3 regions of the Lacticaseibacillus zeae subsp. silagei genome follow, and region 2 is predicted to be linked to each of the others. Evidence: riboswitches for the same ligand, from Rfam matches in the RefSeq annotation. Region 2 holds a riboswitch; each other region holds the start of a gene.

Region 1 (6,666 bases), 270 kb from region 2:
AATTTTGCGGGTTATTGATGGTTATTTTAGGGTCAAAAACGGCACTTAATGCGAAATCTGAATGTGACTGGATCATTTTGACGGTTTTTTGACCCATGGCACCGCGAAAACCGGCGACAAGAACGTGAATCATGCGAGCACCTCCGCTTCAATGGCTGATAGTTCCGGAACGCCTAAAAGATGGGCGAGTTCCTGCTGTTGTTTGGCAGTTAATGGCAGTATTGGCAGACGCGGGCTGCCGACGTTGAAGCCTAATGCGTTGAGCGCGGCTTTGGTCGGAGCAGGCGATGGGAAATGGAATAAGGCAGCCATTTTCGGCAATAGTTGTCGTTGCAGCGCAGCCACCGTCGTGATGTCGCCGCGATCCAATGCCGCATACATTTCCCGAATGCTGTGCGCGTAAAGATGGGAAGCAACCGAGATCACGCCCATACCGCCGAGCGTTTTAATCGTCAGCGCCTGAGCATCTTCACCGGTCCAGACACTAAACGCGTCGTGCTTGGTTCGATCAATGATGTCACTCAGGGCGGCGAGGCTACCGCATTGTTTGATACCTTGAATCATGGGGTTTTGCGCCAACGTTGCGACAGTTTCCGGCAGCATCTCAACGCCGGTTCGGCCAGGGATATTGTAAATGATGATCGGCTTTTGCGCGTTGGCCGCGACCGCCGTGTAGTGGGCGATCATGCCGTTTTGATCAGGTTTGTTGTAGTAAGGCACGACCACCAGTGTCGCATCAATTCCGGCGATACCGCCGACTTCATGGGTAAAATCAACGGTTTCCCGCGTATTGTTCGACCCTGAATTGGCAATGACCAGCGCCCGGCCGTGAACCATGTCGACAAACCGCGTGTACAAGTTGATTTTCTCGTCATGACTGAGCGTCGGCCCTTCACCTGTGGTGGCGCCAACGACAAAGCCATCGGTGCCTTCTGCAATCAGATGATCAACCAACCGTTGCATGACCGTATAGTCAATGTCATCGCGATCATTAAACGGTGTCACAATCGCGGTGATCAATTCTGCTTTTTGCATTCAAAAACCTCCAATTAAAGTGAGCGTGAGCGTGAGCCGGCGCGGTTAGGGGTCGGAGTGTAAGCGGCCTTGGGCGTGATGGCCCGGTCTTAGGCCATTGCGACCAAGGTCCTTACACGCAGACCCCTGCGCCGGGGAACGCGTTATGGTTGAGCGTGAGCCAGCGCCTTTTACGGGTAAGCTCTTGCGCCAAATGCTCCGGAGCGCGGATGGTGAAAGTCGCATCGGCGCATCAAGCATGAGTCAATAGCGATAGCTACTGATTCAATTATTTTCCGCCATCCGATGTTCCAGAAAATGCACAACCGCTGTGACTCCTGGTGCCAGCGCGGCTTCGTCTGGCGAAAAGTCGGCAGCGTGTAGTTGAGAATCCGGATCGTTGACGCCCAGCCAGAACATGGTGCCGGGAATTTTATTTAATAGATAGCCGAAATCTTCCCCGGTCATCACGGGTCCGGTGGGCGCAAACGTAACGGCTGGATCGGCTTGCATGTATTGAATGAAGTCTTTGGTCAGCTGCGGGTTATTTTCGACTGGATAATAGCCGCCTTGATTCAAATCAACGTTGACGTCGCAGTTGAAGCTGGCGGCGATTCCCTGACCAATATCGCGAATACGTTGCTGTAAGAAATCGATTTGTTTCTGGGTGAATCCGCGTAAAGTACCTTCCAAGTGGGCGCGCCCGGCAATCACATTGCGAATGGTTCCGGCGCGCATCAGGCCAAACGTGATGACCGCGCTGTCGGTGGGGCTGACGTTACGAGCGACGATGGTCTGAATCTGGTTAATAAAACTGGCAGCGGCCACGATCATATCGTTGGCATTTTGCGGCAAGGCTGCGTGGCCGCTTTTCCCGATGAGATCGACATTGATTTCAGTTGTCCCGGCAAAAAGGGTGCCAAGCCGCGTGCTGATGGTACCAGCTGGCAAGTCAGGGCGATCATGCAACCCGTAAAACTCGTCGATGTGCCAATCACCGGTGAAAACGCCCATGTCGTAGGCCAATTTGCCGCCATTTTTGCTTTCTTCGGCCGGTTGGAAGAAGAAAATCAAATTATCTTTTGGCTGGTGGTGGGCGAAATAGTCCAGAATTCCTAGCGCCACTGTCATGTGCATGTCATGGCCGCAAGCATGGGCGATGCCGGAATGCTGCGAGCTAAACGGTAAGCCGGTTTCTTCCGTCACCGGCAAGGCGTCAATGTCGGTTCGATAGCCGATGGTCCGCTGCGGGTTTTGTCCGTGAACTTTGACCAGTAAGGCAGTCGGCAATTTAGGCAGTGTCCGAATAGTGAGAAAGGTTTGCGGAAAACTATGCACCGTTTTAAGTAGGAAGGCATGCGTTTCTTTTTCCTGCAAGGCAAGTTCGGGAATTTGGTGGAGCTGGCGGCGAATGGCAATCAATTCAGCTTCCTTCATTAAAAGTCACAGCTTTCTGAGTTCGTCGAGCAGGACGGTTTTGGCTTCCGTTTGATCGTTGACCTGCTTGATGACTTTGGCCGGAACGCCAGCGACCACCGTGTGTGCCGGCACATCGTTAATGACGACAGCTCCGGCGGCAATGACCGCTCCTTCGCCGACCGACACGCCTTCAAGAACCACGGCATTGGCGCCGATCATGACGTGATCACCGATTGTGAGGGGTTTTGCTGACGGTGGTTCTACCACGCCAGCCAAAACGGTACCGGCACCAATATGGCAATATTTGCCGACAATCGCTCGACCGCCCAGCACCGCACCCATGTCGATCATGGTGCCATCGCCGATTTCAGCGCCGATGTTGATAATGGCGCCCATCATGATCACTGCATTGTTGCCGATCAGAACCTGGTCACGAATGATCGCGCCGGGTTCAATCCGAGCATTTTCCGCTTTGATATCTAGCAAAGGAACGCCGGTATTACGGCCCGCAGTTTCGACATAGTAGTCGTCAAGCTTGGCCTTTTTCAAAATTGGCTGGATAACTGCCCAGTCGCCGATGACCGTTCCGGTGTGCTCCCCAAAGAATGCGTGCACACTTTTTGGAAAATGCATATCAGCTAACTCGCCTTTGAGATAGACCTTAACGGGTGTTGTTTTCTGACTGTTGGCAATGGTTGAAATGATCTTTTGGGTGTCTAATTGTGCCATGATGGCCTCCTATTTGGTTGCGGTAGTAGCGTTGTTGACGGTGGTTGCGGGTGTTGACGAGCTCGGTGCGGCGTAGTGGTGATCGTGCTGAATCAAGTCAGCGTAAGTTTCGCGCGTGACGACCAGCTGAGCTTGGCCATTTTCAACGAAAACGACGGCCGGCCGCGGGTTGCGGTTGTAGTTGGATGCCATGGAGTAGCCATAAGCGCCGGTGTCGAAAACGGCAACCACATCGCCTGGCTGCGTGGCGGGCAATGGGGCGTCGTCGATTAAAATATCTCCGGATTCGCAGTACTTGCCGACGAGATGGACATGCTCGGTTGGCTTGGCGGTCGGGTGATCGGCAACCACCGCAGTGTATTGCGCCTGATAAAGGGCGGGCCGAATGTTGTCACCCATGCCACCGTCAACTGCAGCATACGGCCGCAACCCAGGCACGTCTTTGCGGCTGCCGACCGTGTAAAGACTGTAGCCGGCGGGGCCGACAATCGACCGTCCCGGTTCAATCCAGACTGCCGGCAGCGGCCAATCAAGATGGGTGCTTTGCGTTTTGAGGGTACTCAGAATGGCTTTAACAAACGCTTCTGGCGGCAGCGGATCATCCTGGCTGGTGTAAGCAATGCCGAAACCGCCGCCGACATTAAGCACTTGCGGGGTGAAACCGAATTGCCGGTGCCAATTATCAAGGACAGCCAGCAGCTTTTGGGTGACGGCTTCAAATCCGGCCACTTCAAAAATCTGCGAGCCGATATGGGCGTGGATGCCGAGCAGGTTCAGATGTTCGTCGGCTAAAATCCGCTTGGCGGCTTCATCTGCCTGTCCACTTTCAAGATCAAAGCCGAATTTACTGTCAGTTTGGCCGGTTTGATCATAAGCATGGGTGTGGGCGCTAATTCCGGGAGCGACCCGAATCAAAACATCTTGTTGGCCAACTGCTGCTTTCAAGAGCTCATCAAGCAAATCCAATTCGTGAAAATTGTCCACAATGATCGTGCCGACGCCGGCATCCAGTGCTTGTTGCAGTTCAGCTTTGCTTTTGTTATTGCCATGAAAGCTGACTTTTGCCATGGGAAAATCGGCGGCTTGAGCCGTGTATAATTCGCCGCCAGAAACCACATCGACATGAATGTTTTCAGCCTTGGCGACATCGTACATCGCAATGGTTGCAAACGCCTTGGAAGCATAACTGACAGCATAACGAACGTTGGCAGCCTCAAAAACTTGTTTAAACGCGCGAATCTGGTGGCGAATCGCTCCGACATCATACACGTAAAGCGGCGTTTGAAACGTGTGCGCCAGTTGACTGGCCGCAACCCCGCCGATGGTTAATTGACCTTCTTGGTTTGTAGCAAAATTCATAACGTGCATCCTCCTTGAGCGTGGACTGGGCCGGTTAGAAACCGGAGCACAGGTGGTCATTGCGACCAAGGCTCTTATGTGCAGGTTTCTGGCCCAGTGAACGCGTTACGGCAGGGCGACGGCAAACGAAAAGGGATCCTTTTGTTTGGCCACGCGTCAAACAAAAAGATCCCAACTTGCAATCTACTTGAATGATAGCGCCCCGCTTAGGTTTCTAAGCGACAGTACAGGATTTATTCAACCCTGGCCCAACAGGCTTGCCGATCCCGGCGCCCCCATTTCGGCAACCGCCCCTTTCACCAAACGTCACCGCGAAGGATCTCGCTCGATTCGGATACTCATGTTGGTTGCAACCTCTATCTGTTTATCACCAGACTATAATAAAAAAACGAAAGCGTCAAGAGCGTGAACCGGCGCGGTTAGAAGTTGGAGTATAAGTGGCCTTGGGCGTGATGGCCCGGGCTTAGGCCATCGCGCCCAAGGTCCTTATACGCAGACTTCTGCGCCGGTGAACGCGTTTAAGAGAGCAGCAGAGAAAACCAGTGGCCTCCGTGATGGCCCGGGCTTAGGCCATTGCGTCCAAGGTCCTTACACGCAGGTTTCTGGCCCAGTGAACGCGTTTAAGAGAGCAGCAGAGAAAACCAGTGGCCTCAGGCGTGATGGCGCGGGCTTTAGCCATTGCGCTTAAGCTCTTCACATACAAGCTCGTTCCTGCGCCAGCCCACTTTCCGCCAGTCACAACCTCAACTACTTCATCACCCGTTTGAGTAAAAAAATTAAAAACAAATTTCAACACTTTGTTTCTATGCAATGCCGCCAAAACATGCCGATTTTCCGCCGTCGCTGGGGGTTGTGTTTCTGGGAGAGTCTGCTAAAGTACAAAATAAAATGACAGAGTTCTCATTTGCAGAAACGAGCTGGCGAAACGCGATTTCATTGGCGCGATGTCTGTGAGCGAATAGCTGCAAGTTGCTTGCGAAAGAGAACCCATTAGGGAGGCAGTTTATCGTGCGGGTCGTAAAGTTTGGCGGTTCATCATTAGCAAATGGGTCGCAGTTTGCCAAAGTTGTGGCAATCATGAAAGCAAATCCTGCGCGGCAGGTGATGGTGACCAGCGCACCTGGTAAACGGCATCCCGGCGACGTTAAAGTGACGGACTTGCTGATTCAGTATGCCCAGGCGGCCTTGCGCCATGAAAATGCAACTGAAGTCGTTAAGGAAATTGTTGCGCGCTATCAAGCAATTGCCGATGACTTCGGACTTGATCCCCAAGTCATGCAGCAAATCAGCGAAGAACTATACCAGTTACCGAAAAAGACATTTACCAATCACGATTATCTCATGGCCGGATTCAAGGCTCGCGGGGAAAAATTGAATGCGTTTCTGATGACCGCCGTTTTGAATCATGAAGGTATTGAAGCCACTTATGGCGAACCAAAAGACTTGGGGATCATGGTGACCGATGATCCGAATGATGCAGAAGTTTCACGTGAAACTTACACGCATCTGGAAGCTTTTAGTCGACCGCTGGGTGTGCTGGTAGTTCCTGGTTTCTATGGGTATACCAGTAAAGGCGCGATTGCCACTTTTTCACGAGGCGGTTCCGATATCACCGGAGCCATTCTCGCCAACGGTTTTCATGCAGACTTATATGAAAACTTTACCGATGTTGATGGGGTCGCTGCAGCTGATCCGCGGGTGGTGGCAAATCCCCAGATGATTCAGGAAATGACTTATCGGGAAATGCGAGAGCTATCATATGGTGGGTTTGGCGTTTTCCATGATGAAGCGATTTTGCCAGCTATTGCGGGACAGATTCCCATTAATTTGAAGAACACCAATCATCCCGATGCTCCCGGGACCATGATTGTTCCCGAGCAGCATTTTGTCCCGAAGCACGCCATTACCGGCATCGTGAGTTCGCAACATTTCGGCGCCATTTACCTGCATCGTTACCTGTTGAATAAGGAAGTCGGGTTTACGCTGAAGTTGCTGCAGGTTTTGGAGCGGCACGGCATCAGCTATGAGCATATGCCAAGTGGGATTGACGATCTGACGATTATTTTGGATGATCGGCAGCTGAACGAGGCCAAGCGGAAGGCTGTGTGCGATGAGATTCAAGCGGCGGTCCATCCCGATGTTTTG
Region 2 (6,666 bases):
GGCCTGCCGAATTAACGCGAGCGTTTCCTGTGCGCTGTCCAGCTGCCCTGCAGCAATGTACCGAAGCGAGGCGGTTAAAAAAGCGCGATTGGCCAGATTCAAATGATCCTGTGGCGTGTTGGGTGTTTGCACTTGGTTTGCAAAAGCCTTGACCAGCCCTTCCAAATCCTTCATCGCAATGATGCCGGTTAATTGAAGCGCAATCAGCCGCAACAACAGCGACCATTCCGTTGTATGCGTCAACAACGACCACGCCTGTTTACGTTCACGTGCCAACACGGAAAAGCGTTCCGGCGCATGGTTATGCAGCGTCAAATGCAACAGCAACCGTTGATTAGTATTCGCCAGCGGCAACTGGCGTAAGATACCTGCCAACGCCTGAACATCTGCCTGCTGTGCCGCCACCAGATAACGGTGCAAAAATGGTAATGGTGCATCCGAGCGTGAAGGCGTGAACGCATCCCAGTCCAGATTTAATCGATCCAGCAATAGGAAAAAGCGATCAGCGGCCAACTGCGAGGTGCCATTTTCAAATTTTGAAAGGCTTGATACCGAAACAATGTCGCCAGCAGCTTCTTTTAACGTCAGCCGCCGTTCTTTACGCAATCGTTTGAATTGTTCACCGATCGTCATTTTGCCTGCGCCTCCTCCTTCAGGAATCGTCGCCAACTTTTCGTCAATAACTGGGCAAAAAACGGTGAGTCCAATAACGCTAGCGTTGCAAGTAAGTTTTTAACCGCAGTTTTGGCCGCCCGATGCTGGCCGCGATGATAAGTCAGCAGCTGCTCTTGATAGCGCAACATGATCCGCGCATAGAGATCATCGGCCGGAATGGGTAAGTTCTTGGCGACGTTGAGCAGCCGCACAGCATCCACAAACTCCCGACGATGAATCAGCAAGGCGATGCTATTCGTCAAAATCGCCCACAGATACTGGTTCCGGGTTGGATGGCCCTTCACATCCGGCCAGTCCAAAACCAGCTCCATGACCAAACTCATCAGTTGCTCATGGTCGTATATCACCAAGGTGGCGGCAAAGAGATCAAGCTCGTACAATCCCCAGTACCGAATCCGTTTCAAATACTTGATGACATCGGCTTTCATCTGCGGCGTTGTCTGAAAACTCGGGTCCGTAAATCCATTGTGGGCCAGAATATTAATCTGATTCAGTCGGTAAAAAATCAGGCCGGTTTGCCGCCACAAGCGATACTGCTTTTGTGCTAACGCCTGCAACGCTGACTTACCGGCAACCGTGGCCCGATTAACCTGTTGGAAAAAATTCTCCGGATTCAATGCCCGATAGCCTTGTTGCATCAACTCAACATCTTGGTCAAAGCGCGTTAACAGTTTTAAAACAACGGCTGCACTGAGCTGGGTCTCCCCCCGTTCAAAGCGTGACAAAGTAGCGGCTGTCGTAATCCCGGCCGCAATTTCTTCCAATGAGTCATTTTCCTCAAGACGCAACGCCCGTAAATAGGCCCCGACTTTGACAGGCTCCTCCGCCATCAGCACCCGCCCCTTTTTATGAGAAGTTTATTAGACAAATTTAACACGTTTTGTCATTTTTTCAAAATCGAAATATTTTTCTGTGCTTTGCATTTGTTAATCTGTATGTTTTTATTTTTAGTCTGTGCCTATTTTTAAACTTGTTAACCATTAACGCTAATTGTTACAATGGGCGCGTATTTATGTAGCCCAGTTTTTTAGAGCATTCAAAAGTCTAAAGAAGGACAGATAATTGGGGAAAATAATATCCATTGGCGGTTCACTGCTAAAGCACTCTCTTCTCCTCACAGGCATCTTACTGCTTGATATCTTAACCGAATTCCATGATTTTTTTACAATCAGCAAATTGCAGCAAGACCAATATGAAGTTCTAGTGATTGAACTAATATTAAAGGGGGCATTCATTTGGTTTCTTCATTGGCTGTATTTCCGGCAATTAAAACGTTTTAATCCAAATGGTTATGGCCTAAAGCCACTTTCGAGAAAGAACGTGCTTATATTTCTCATTGGGGTTGCGTCTCTCTTCGGGTTTCTGTGTGTTGAATCTCTCACGCCTTTCAACGCGGACAATGCCACGAATCAGGTGCTTGTTAACAAATTCATTCGAACTGCGCCACTATTAGCTAGTGTTGACGCTGTATTAGCGGCCCCAATTATTGAAGAATTTATATTACGTGGTATTTTCTTTAACTATTTTTTCAACAAGAACACTATTATGAGCAAAATTTTCGTTGTCTTAGTCTCTGGCTTTGTGTTTGGGTTGCTTCATGAACCTCATTTCACCGTCAATCTTTTAGTTTACTGCACCATGGGATGGCTATTTGGTTCCGTTTACGCGCTTACTGGGGATTTACGCTATAGCATCGCACTGCACATCCTTAATAACGTCTTAGCTTTTGTCTCTATGTTTTGACAGAGGTTCAAAAATGCTTCTCGTAAGTATGCCTGCAAATATAATCTTCTCCCACCATAACGCGTTCACTGCCGCAGAAGTCTGCGTGTAAGAACCTCAGGCGCAATGTTCAAAAACCGGCCATCACATCTGAGGCCACTTACACACCGACTTCTAACCGCGCCAATTCACGCTCACATCCAATTGACATCCACCTCCCATTCCGCTACACTCGATCTTGACATTTAAATACACCACCAAGAAATAGAGGTTGCGGTGGGCAACGAAAACTGGGGAGTGCCGGATCATGTTGAACCAGTCGTAAGTGCCACCGCCGAAATGTCGGGCCGTGTTCGGACGATCCGCATTGGGCCATGAGCACATAACTCATGGACTGTCGAAGCAAGTTGCTTCGGGGCGCTATGATTCTGGTTTATGACTAAAATCGATGGAATCGACCTTTATTGCTTGTTCAATAAAGGTCGATTTTTTGGTTCCAGCTCTATTTCCCACTACAAGAAGGGAGAATGTCATTTTATGAAAAAACACTGGGTTGCACGTTTGGGTGTTCTGGGGCTCGTATTGAGCCTATTGCTTGGCGGTTTTGCCGCTAAGCCGGTTAATGCTGCGAGCGACGACAACACATTCAAAGTCGGTATGGAAGCCGGCTATGCACCGTTCAATTGGACACAGAACACAGATGCCAATAACGCGGTCAAGATTCAAGGCAGTCATGAATACGCTAATGGTTACGATGTTCAGATTGCGCGGAAAGTTGCTAAGGCACTGCACAAGAAAGTCGTCGTGGTCAAAACCTCTTGGGATGGCCTGCCACCTGCTTTAACTTCCGGCAAAATCGATGCCATTATCGCCGGGATGTCACCAACACCGGATCGGCGCAAAACGATCGATTTTACCAATCCGTACTACATTTCCAACCTGACTATGGTCGTCCGCAAAGATAGCAAATATGCAAAAGCCAAGAGCATTGCTGATTTTAAAGGCGCCAAAGTGACAGCTCAACTCAGTACTTATCACTATCAGGCGATTAACCAAATCAAGGGAGTCGTCAAGGAACCGGCCATGAATGATTTTCCGGCGATGCGGGTGGCCTTGGAGTCCGGCACCATTGACGGCTACGTTTCCGAAGTTCCTGAAGGGATCACGGCAGAACGCGCCAATCCGAACCTGATGTATATCCATTTTGCGAAGGGTCAGGGGTTTAAAACCGATGCCAGTGACACCAACCTAGCAATCGGTTTGCGGAAAAACGATCCCAATAAGGCTAAAATCAATGAACTGCTCGCCACGATTTCCAGTAAGGAGCGGGCTCGTCTGATGAACGAAGCGGTCGATAATCAGCCTTCGACCGAAAAGAGCGGCAACTGGTTCATGGCCATTATGAAACAGTATGGACCGATGCTCTTGCGTGGTACCGGTATGACGCTGCTGCTGGCATTGGTCGGCACGCTTGTCGGCTTCATCATCGGCTTGTTAGTCGGCATTATTCGCACCACGCCAAAACCCAAGAAGTTGGGACAGCGCGGTTTGCGAGCCGTTATCAATTGGCTGCTTTCCTTGTATATCGAAGTCTTCCGTGGCACGCCAATGATTGTTCAGGCCGCGGTCTTGTACTATGGCGCCGCTCAAGCCTGGCACCTGAACATGGATCGCACCACCGCCGCGCTTTTGATTGTTTCGATTAACACTGGCGCCTACATTTCCGAAATTATCCGTGGCGGGATTATTTCCGTTGATGAAGGACAGTTCGAAGCGGCCAGTGCGCTGGGCATGACGCATCTGCAAACCATGATGAAAGTCATCCTGCCGCAAGCGGTTCGTAACTCCCTGCCAGCGGTCACGAATGAGTTCATTGTGAACATTAAGGATACGTCCGTGCTGTCGGTTATCTCGGTTTCCGAACTATTCTTCAGCGGCGAAACCATTGCCGGGCAAAGCTTCCAGTTCTTCCACACTTACCTGATCGTCAGCGGCATCTACCTCATCATGACCTTCACCATCAGCCGCCTCTTCCGGCTCATCGAAAAACATCTCGACGGACCCAAAGACTACAACGTGATGAACAATCAAATGCAGGTTGAAACGCCAAAAATCGGCACCGCAAAAGAGGGGGACTAGCTCATGGCAAGCGAACCATTAATCCAAGTTAAGAATCTCAAAAAGAGTTTTGGGAACCACGAAGTCCTGACTGACATCAACTTTAACGTCCAAGCCGGCGAAGTTGTTTCAATCATCGGTCGCAGCGGCTCCGGCAAGTCGACCCTGTTGCGCAACATCAACCTGTTGGAAACCCCAACTGGCGGCGATATTCTTTTTCACGGCAAAAGCATTTTAGGTGAAGACGTGAAGTTAAGCACCTACCGCGCCAAAGTCGGCATGGTGTTTCAGAGCTTCAACTTGTTCAACAACATGACCGTCTTGCAAAATGTGATGGTGCCGCAGCAAACCGTCTTAAAACGCGACGCTGCTGCCGCCAAAACTCACGCGTTGGAACTGTTGAAACAAGTCGGCATGGATCCTTTCATTGCCGCTAAACCGGATCAGCTCTCCGGCGGGCAGGAACAGCGGGTCGCCATTGCCCGCGCCGAAGCAATGGATCCGGAAGTGCTCCTGTTTGATGAACCGACCAGTGCGCTGGATCCGGAAATGGTCGATGATGTCCTGAACACGATGACAGCCCTGGCACACACCGGCCTGACCATGATCATCGTCACCCACGAAATGGCCTTCGCCCGCGATGTTTCCGACCGCGTCGTCTTCATGAACAACGGCATCATTGCCGAGTCCGGCACGCCGGATCAAATCTTCGGCAATCCACAACAAACAGCGACCAAGGAATTCCTGAAGCGTTACTTGAACCGGGTTTAAACGCTAAGGATTTTAAACAAAAAAACAGAAAAAATACGGACCAAGAGAGAATTCATCCCCTCTGGTCCGTATTTTTGTGCAATTGGCCGACTGCCGATACCCGTCAGCCACCGCCTAACGCATTTGTTGTGGCTTAGTTTATTTCTTCGAGTCCGGCTTCTGTTCCCGCTTCTTTTCCCGATGTTCGCGCCATGTGTCCAGACTCACCACGATGAAAAACAGGAAAAAGCCGCCGACCACGGACTCTGCCGTTAGCAAAAGGTAGCGCAAGGCGAGGTAGCCTTTTCCGGCGGTGACGTCTTGATAGCCGACATAGCCAAACGTCATTAACACCGCTAAGCCCAGTACCAGCACGGTGTAAATAAGGGTTCGTTTTAAAATCCGTTTGAATGTCGTCATGGACGCGCCTGCTTTCTTTTGGTTAATTAACGGTTATCTTTCAAAATGGTTTCGGCTTGCTTTTGGAGCTTGGTTAACACGGTTTTAGGCTCGGCCTTTTTGGAAACGGTCTGGTCAACAGCATCCAGCAGGTTGTTGCGGTAAGTGTTATAGCCAATGAATGGTGTCGACGAGAACGCATCATCATAAGCATCGACCGCGGCCTGGTAGTTCGGGTTGGCTTTTAGATAGGCTTGATAGTCGCTTGACTTCGTGGCGGTCGACACAACCGGCACGTACCCACTGGCTTTAGCCCACTGAGTCTGAATCTTGGTGCTCATCAGAAACTTCATGAACTTAACCGCACCCTTGATTTGCTCCGCGGAAGCTCCTTTGAAGACAGAAATACCGTTGTTGCCCAGAACTGAACTGGATTTGCCCTCGAAGCTCGGCATTACCGCGGTTCCCCAGTGCATGCTCTTAGGTGCCGTTGATGCGATCTGCTGAATCGTGGCGCTAGAGCCGAAGCCGGCAAAAATTTTACCTTGAACAAATGGCACATTAAAGTAATTATCCAGTCCTGCTGTGACAGCTGTCTTATCCTGCAGCATGCTGGTGATCGCCGTCATGGCTTTGATGCTAGCGGGCGTATCGATTTTCGCCTTGTACTGCGGCGTAATCAACCGATTGCCGGCATCATACGCTAATGTTTCGAATTCAAAATCATAACTCTTATTAAACGCGACGCCTGTGATGCCATCACCTTTAAGCTGTTGCCCGATTTTGGTCAGTTCTTCCCAAGTCTTCGGTACAGTCAGATGATATTTCTCCAGGATATCCTTGTTGTAAAACATGAGCCGCGTCCCGGTGGCAAACGGAATCTGATAATAATTCCCCTGATACTTCAGGTTCGTGGCAATGCCGGGATAAATCGACTTCAGCTCAGCGGCGGAAAACTGAGATTTTACCTGCTTATCAATGTTGACCAGCATCCCGTCATGG
Region 3 (6,666 bases), 1.4 Mb from region 2:
AGCGAACAAAATTGTCTTCAGATTGGGGGATCACGATGCTTTACGAACAAACTTTTCTTGACCGCGCTGATTTCCAAAAATACCAAATGTTTTCAGCTATCAAGGATAGTAATGTCCAAACCTACACCATTAATACCCTCAGTCGCCACCTAGACCTTTCTTATCAGCAGGGCTACAACATCTTACAGGAACTCTTTCGTGATTTAACCGAATTAACGGCGCACCCGGAAAACCTTAAACGTAAGCAAATCAACCTTTTAATGGAAATCGACGTAACGGTTGATGATTATCACCTTTATTTGCTAAAACATGCGATTGCGTTTCAATTTGTTGACTACATTGTTCAGGCTAATCATCCCTCTACCGAGCAGTTTTGCCGTGCCCATTTCATCAGCCGCTCAACGTTGGTGCGGAAAACCGTCGCCTTGCGCGCACTGCTCGAACGGTTCCAAATCAAGTTGTCCTTTAGTGATTTGTGCTTTATCGGTGAAGAAAGCCGAATCAGGCTGTTTCTGTTTGATTTTTACTGGCTAGGTTACCATGGTGTTGACTGGCCATTTAAAGTCCTGGATGAAAAGCAAATCGTCAAAGAATACATGGCCCTGCCCAATGCCAAAACCAATCCGGTCGATATTCTTGAAGAGATCCTCTTTTGGGCAATTTGTCGGGTGCGGATCAGTGGCAATCATTTTGTTACCGGCAACGAACCGTTTGACCGGATCTTCAAGGATTACCCACCATTTCAGCATTCCGTTTATACGCAAGAAATGTTCCCGGCGTTCAATAAGCAATTCATGAAAGCTGAAAATGATTTCTTCTATTTTCAGCAACATCGAACGATCACCTTCTTGCGTGACACACCAGCCGATAAAGACTTTATTCATTACGTTCTTAGCCAAAAGACAGTTGCTGCCGATTTCGTTAAACGACTTTTAGCCTTTTTAGGTGATCATATTCGGCATCACACGGTCTTTGACCTTCAGCACGAACAGGGGTTGATCCTCAATCTGACCCGAATCGCATTGAACAATGAAATGCTGGGCGGCGATTTCATGCATTTGGTCGACTTTTTCAATCCCCGTGCGTTGAATTACACCAAAACCAATCTTTATCAAGGCCTCGAGGAATTCATTGCCACGCTGCCTGATACGCCGGCATATCGACATTTTCTTGGTAAGCAGCATCTATTTTTGCGCACGCTCTACTATTTGCTGACGCCTTATCTGCGCTACTTTGCGGAAACACCTACCGTACGGATCAGATTGGCCTATCTCGACCACAACTTGCTTAACCGCCGCCTTGTCAACTTCTTATCTGATCTACCAATGGTTCACTTGTTGCCGGAACGTGCCGTTTTTAAAACTGCAGACCTCGTTATTACAAGTGTCGATAACGAGCAGGCCATCAAAGCCGCCGCGCCTGCCGGTTTTCATGGGCACATCATTAGTTGGACAGCTGAAGACAGCGACGACGCCATTTTCCGACTGTACTTATTGATTCGCCGCCTGTATCTTAAGAAAACCGACGCCTCGTTGTCAGGCCAAAATGCCGATCCCGCTTCTTAGGCTCTCGTCGTTCGAATAAATTTTGCCAGTTATCCATCAAAAATCGGCTCTAAAACGCAAATTGCTGCGTTTTAGAGCCGATTTAGCTTAGGCGCAATTTCATATACTTTAGCGAGAAATGTTGCGGTCAAAAAGCCAATCAGCTACTCTTTTACTCACGCTCGCTTGCTCGCCTGATGCTCACGGTGTGGTGAAAGATCGACTTTTTCTAACGGAATCAGTTTGGTCTTGTGTTTGACCTTATACCAGACAAATAAAACGATGAATAGCGGAATCGACATGTAAGAAATCAGCAGACGTCCCCAGGCAAAATGTTGCACCGCTTGCAGATCCTGCCCCACAATCACAATTAAGCTCATGATGATCGCCAAAATTGGGCCAACCGGGAACCATTTTGCATGATATTTCAACTCATGAACATCATGCCCCTGCTTCACAAACGCACGCCGAAAGCGAAAATGTGATACCGCGATCCCTAGCCACGCCAGAAATCCGGTCAGGCCGGATGCAGCCACCAACAGTTGATATACATGGGGTCCCATAATGCTGGTCAAAAATGTCAAACCACCGACCAGTGTTGTCAATAGTAAGGCTGCAATCGGAATGCCGCGGGTGTTCGTTTTTTGAAAAACACGCGGCGCAAACCCCGAACCGCCCATGGCCCACAACATTCGGGTGGAGGCATACATGCCGGAATTGGCAGACGACAAAACCGATGTCAGAATCACGGCGTTCATCACACTGGCTGCCCCAGCGAGCCCAATTCGATCAAAAACCAGCGTAAACGGCGAAATCGCCACCTGATCAACGCTAGCGCCTAACAAATTCGGACTGGTATAAGGAATGATGGCGGCAATAACGGCAATGGACAGAATATAAAACAGCAAGATCCGCCAAAACACCTGCTTAATTGCCTTGGGAATGCTGGTTTCGGGCGTGGCACTTTCACCCGCCGTAATCCCGATTAATTCGGTGCCTTGAAAAGAAAAACCAGCAACTACGAAAACCGCTAACGTTGCAGGCAAACCACCAACAAACGGTGCCGCCCCGGTCGTATAATTTTTAAAGCCGATGGGACCGTGTCCGCCCATGATCCCCAGAATGGTCAGCAAGCCCACGACCAGGAAGACCAAGACCGTAATCACTTTGATTAATGAAAGCCAATATTCGGTTTCGCCAAATGATTTGACCGAAATAATGTTAATCGTAAAAATAAGTGCCAAAAAGCCCAGCGAAAACAGCCAACCTGGCACATCCGGTAACCAGAAGTGCATCACAATGGCCGTTGTTGAAACATCAACGGCAACGGTGATCGCCCAATTGAACCAATAGTTCCAGCCTAAAGCAAAGCCAAACGCCGGATCAACAAACCGGCTGGCGTACTCTGAAAAAGACCCGGATACCGGTACATAGGTGGCCATTTCGCCCAAACTGGTCATCAGAAAGAACACCATTAACCCGATACCAATATAAGCTGCGATTGCGCCGCCCGGTCCGGCAGTTGCAATCGCGCTGCCGCTTGCGACAAAAAGTCCGGTGCCAATACTGCCGCCGAGGGCAATCATTGAAAGATGCCGGGTTTTGAGTTCTCGTTTGACCTGATTCGTTGCTGACTGTGCCACAAATGTACTCCTTTGCTGAATGGGTTGAGATGTTAAACGTTAGGCTGTTACGGTTACAGCGCGTTTAAGCAATAAAAAAACCGATGGGTGTCAGTAACTAACCCATCGGCTTATTCTGCTTTTCGTCATGAATAAACGTGATCCGATTTGTTAGCGCCCCGCGATAGCCGCGACAGTCCAGCAGATGTTATCCACTGGCCCAACACCGCCTTACTGAACTAAGCCGGCATTTCGGCACCTTTCCCTTTAACAACTGTGCATCTGGCGTTCAGGCCATTGCAGTTGCGACTGATGATCGGTGCGACCTCTAATCTTGATTATGGTTCACGTTATCATGTCTTATATCTGACGGCAACCGGTTCTCACCCGGTTTTAACTCAATTTTCAGCTTTGCGGATGTCATCGACTAAACTAGCCGTGTCAAAATGCTGCTTTAAGAACGGTTCGTCATCTGTCGGCAAGTGTAACTGAAAGTCACTAAACTTTTGCAAAAATAATTCGCCACTGTCGAGCTCAAAGCCAAGAATGTGCCCACCCATGTGATGATCAGTCGCCAAAAAGTGCAAATGGAAACCCGGCGATACTGCACCGGCATAAAGATCCGGTGAAAAGTAACCGATCAACGTTCCTTTGACGTTATCGGCATGAAATTCTTTTTGACCCGAAGCCGTTTCTGTCAACGTCGGATAAGGAGGTTGCTGCGGCAACACAGCGCGCGTGTGCATTTGCGTAAAGGTCCCTTCGACCCGAACTGCCGCAAAAAGATTACTGGTTTGTAACCGGTCAAGGACCGCTTTCTGAAACCCGGTCAGATCCAACCCTTGAAGCTTTCCGGCCGAAACATCGTCTTGATAATGAACATTCGCAAACGGCACTTTCTCATTCGCTGCAACTTCACGAACGGTACCCTGTGCATTCACCTGATAAACTTTTCCGGCTTGAATAATCAACTCGCCATCAAGGCCGGTCAACGTGCCAATGCCGGTGTCACCGTGTTGCAACAAAGCTTCGATCGTCTGTGTCCCGGCAAACAAACCAGGTACTAGCATTGCCAGTGTCCCATGTTGATACAATCGATCCGTTTTCAAAAAATAACAACCTCCTTTTACACAGGTTTCGAGCCTGCAACCGCCTTGAGTCAACCTGCCACTAACGATTAATAAATCTGATCAGGGAGCATGGCCGCGCCGAGTTCCGCATTGTCGGAATAATCAACCGGAATATCAACCAGCACCGGTCCTTTCGTCGCAAAGGCTTCATCTAACACTTTGCCAAGTTCACTCGGTTGATTGACACGCAGACCTTTGGCACCAAAAGCCTCCGCATATTTGACGAAGTCGACCGGGCCAAAATCAACGCCAGCTGCCCGACCATATTTCATCTCTTCTTGGAATTTTACCATATCATAATGGCCATCGTTCCAAATAATGTGAACCAAATCCGCTTTCAATCGAACTGCTGTTTCTAGCTCTTGGCCCGAGAAAAGAAAACCGCCGTCACCTGATACTGAAACCGCCTTTTTACCCGGACGGACCAAAGTCGCCGCAATCGCCCAAGGCAAGGCAACGCCTAGCGTCTGCATCCCATTGGAAAATAGCAAGTGCCGCGGTTCGTAACTCCGAAAATGGCGGGCCATCCAGATATAGTGACTGCCCACATCTACCGCAACTGTCATATCGTCCGTCACGCGTTTTTGTAAAGCTGCTACGATACTGAGCGGGTGTAAGACTTTTTGATCTGCGAGAGCTGGCGGAACATCGCTTTCCTGCAGTTTTCCTTGCAGTTCCGTGAGGTATTTCTTGCTTTCAGGCGCCACCTGATAGCCTCGCAGTAACGGTACCAAAATATCCAGCGTCTGAGAAATATCACCGATCAGCTCGGTTTCCGGCTGGAAGTTGTGATCGATTTCGGCTGGCACGTCATCAATCACGATGATGCGCGACTTGCCATCCGCATTCCAGTTACGTGGTTCATATTCGACCGGATCATAGCCAATCGCAATGACAAGATCGCTGTGTTGCAATAACATATCCCCCGGTTGATTGCGGAACAAACCAACCCGGCCAAAGAAATTGTCGATTTGGCGGTGAGAGATGATGCCCGCACCTTGGAAGGTTTCAACCACCGGCAACTCGGTAACTGACAGCAACTCGCGAATTTCTGCCGTCACATCGCTAGAAGACGCGCGCATCCCTAACAGCAAGACCGGCAGCGACGCCTCTTTAATGGCATGAGCCAAATACGTCATATCACTAGGACTCGCCGGCCCTAACTTCGGCGCCACCAGCGGCTTAATCGGTTCCGAATTCACTGGGGAATCGGTGACGTCTTGCGGAATCGACACGAAACTTGCCCCTTGCTTGCCGGATTCCGCGGCTTGATAAGCATTGGCAATGATTTCACTGACATTATCCGGATCCTGCACTTCAGCGGCATATTTGGTGATCGGCGCAAAAAGATCGGCATTGCGCATGCTTTGATGGGAACTGCGCAATAAATCTGCCCGCTTAACCTGACCAGACAAAGCCAAAACCGGATCACCTTCAGCGGTTGCGGTCACCAAGCCGGTTGCCAGATTTGAAGCACCGGGTCCCGAGGTTGTCAGGACAACGCCGGGTTTGCCAGTCAAACGCCCGATCCCGGCAGCCATGAACGCAGCATTCTGTTCATGCCGTGCCACGATTAATTGCGGACTCTTTTCTGATTTGGGATGTTCTAAGGTCTCAAAAACCCGATCGATTTTGGCGCCGGGGATGCCAAAAACATAATCAATTCCGTGATTTGCCAGACTTTCGACAATTAAATCTGCGCCATAGCGCTTCTCTTCTGCCATTTCGCCACTTCCTAAATTATTGATGTGTTTCATAATACGCTTTTTGTGTTCCGTTTCAAGCCTAGTTTTTTTGAAAAACACTGACTAAACAGAAATGTTCTGTTGCATATTTTTCATTAATCTGTATCAATTTTAAAATTAGGTGAGTCGGTTGGGAGTCACTTAGCTGATGTTTTTTAGCATCATCTTGATTTTAAACGAAATGGCGTAAACTTTGCTTAAAAACTGCTCACAAAGTGCAACAGGGATAAGGTGTTCTGTGTGGAAGGGCTTCAGACCATTTGCCTGTTTAAGATCGTGCTTTTTCAGGGCTGTTAAAGGGTTGGACTTTATTTTCTATAACGCGTTTACAAAAAATGCACCGTCCTTTTCAGACGATGCATCATGCTTATTAAATGCCACCAAATTGCCTACTCAAGACTGCATGGAACGGCTGATTTTGCCGATGCCAGTCTTGGGATCTGTCATTTTCATATTAAAACCGAATTTCGTGAAAATGTGGCGTAACTTGGCTAAGTTGACTTTATCAAACGAGCTGATCGTGCCGTCAACCAAACCAATATCGGCTTTCATTGCTAGGTTAAGAAATGCTTTTAACGCCAGCTGTGCCAGGCCCAGATTCTCAAAGTCGTAAAAAGCCAGCCGA

The links. Region 2 has a riboswitch for lysine ahead of LACZS1_RS13685 (ABC transporter permease subunit). Riboswitches for the same ligand answer to the same signal wherever they lie in the genome.
Region 1: another riboswitch for lysine. It lies ahead of lysA (diaminopimelate decarboxylase); the one in region 2 lies ahead of LACZS1_RS13685 (ABC transporter permease subunit).
Region 3: another riboswitch for lysine. It lies ahead of LACZS1_RS06335 (amino acid permease); the one in region 2 lies ahead of LACZS1_RS13685 (ABC transporter permease subunit).

What each region holds. Positions count from the first base shown of each region.
Region 1 covers NZ_CP132484.1:182,909-189,574, forward strand. The annotation lists gene dapB (4-hydroxy-tetrahydrodipicolinate reductase) at 1-133, opposite strand, end outside; gene dapA (4-hydroxy-tetrahydrodipicolinate synthase) at 130-1,035, opposite strand; gene LACZS1_RS00925 (N-acetyldiaminopimelate deacetylase) at 1,300-2,451, opposite strand; gene dapD (2,3,4,5-tetrahydropyridine-2,6-dicarboxylate N-acetyltransferase) at 2,458-3,162, opposite strand; gene lysA (diaminopimelate decarboxylase) at 3,172-4,521, opposite strand; lysine riboswitch at 4,709-4,888, opposite strand; gene LACZS1_RS00940 (aspartate kinase) at 5,530-6,666, shown strand, end outside.
Region 2 covers NZ_CP132484.1:2,955,627-2,962,292, forward strand. The annotation lists gene LACZS1_RS13670 (helix-turn-helix domain-containing protein) at 1-633, opposite strand, end outside; gene LACZS1_RS13675 (helix-turn-helix domain-containing protein) at 630-1,505, opposite strand; gene LACZS1_RS13680 (CPBP family intramembrane glutamic endopeptidase) at 1,738-2,418, shown strand; lysine riboswitch at 2,655-2,828, shown strand; gene LACZS1_RS13685 (ABC transporter permease subunit) at 2,935-4,536, shown strand; gene LACZS1_RS13690 (amino acid ABC transporter ATP-binding protein) at 4,540-5,286, shown strand; gene LACZS1_RS13695 (hypothetical protein) at 5,425-5,685, opposite strand; gene LACZS1_RS13700 (ABC transporter substrate-binding protein) at 5,712-6,666, opposite strand, start outside.
Region 3 covers NZ_CP132484.1:1,320,493-1,327,158, reverse strand. The annotation lists gene LACZS1_RS06340 (helix-turn-helix domain-containing protein) at 36-1,565, shown strand; gene LACZS1_RS06335 (amino acid permease) at 1,721-3,187, opposite strand; lysine riboswitch at 3,331-3,505, opposite strand; gene budA (acetolactate decarboxylase) at 3,565-4,275, opposite strand; gene alsS (acetolactate synthase AlsS) at 4,344-6,020, opposite strand; gene LACZS1_RS06320 (hypothetical protein) at 6,435-6,666, opposite strand, start outside.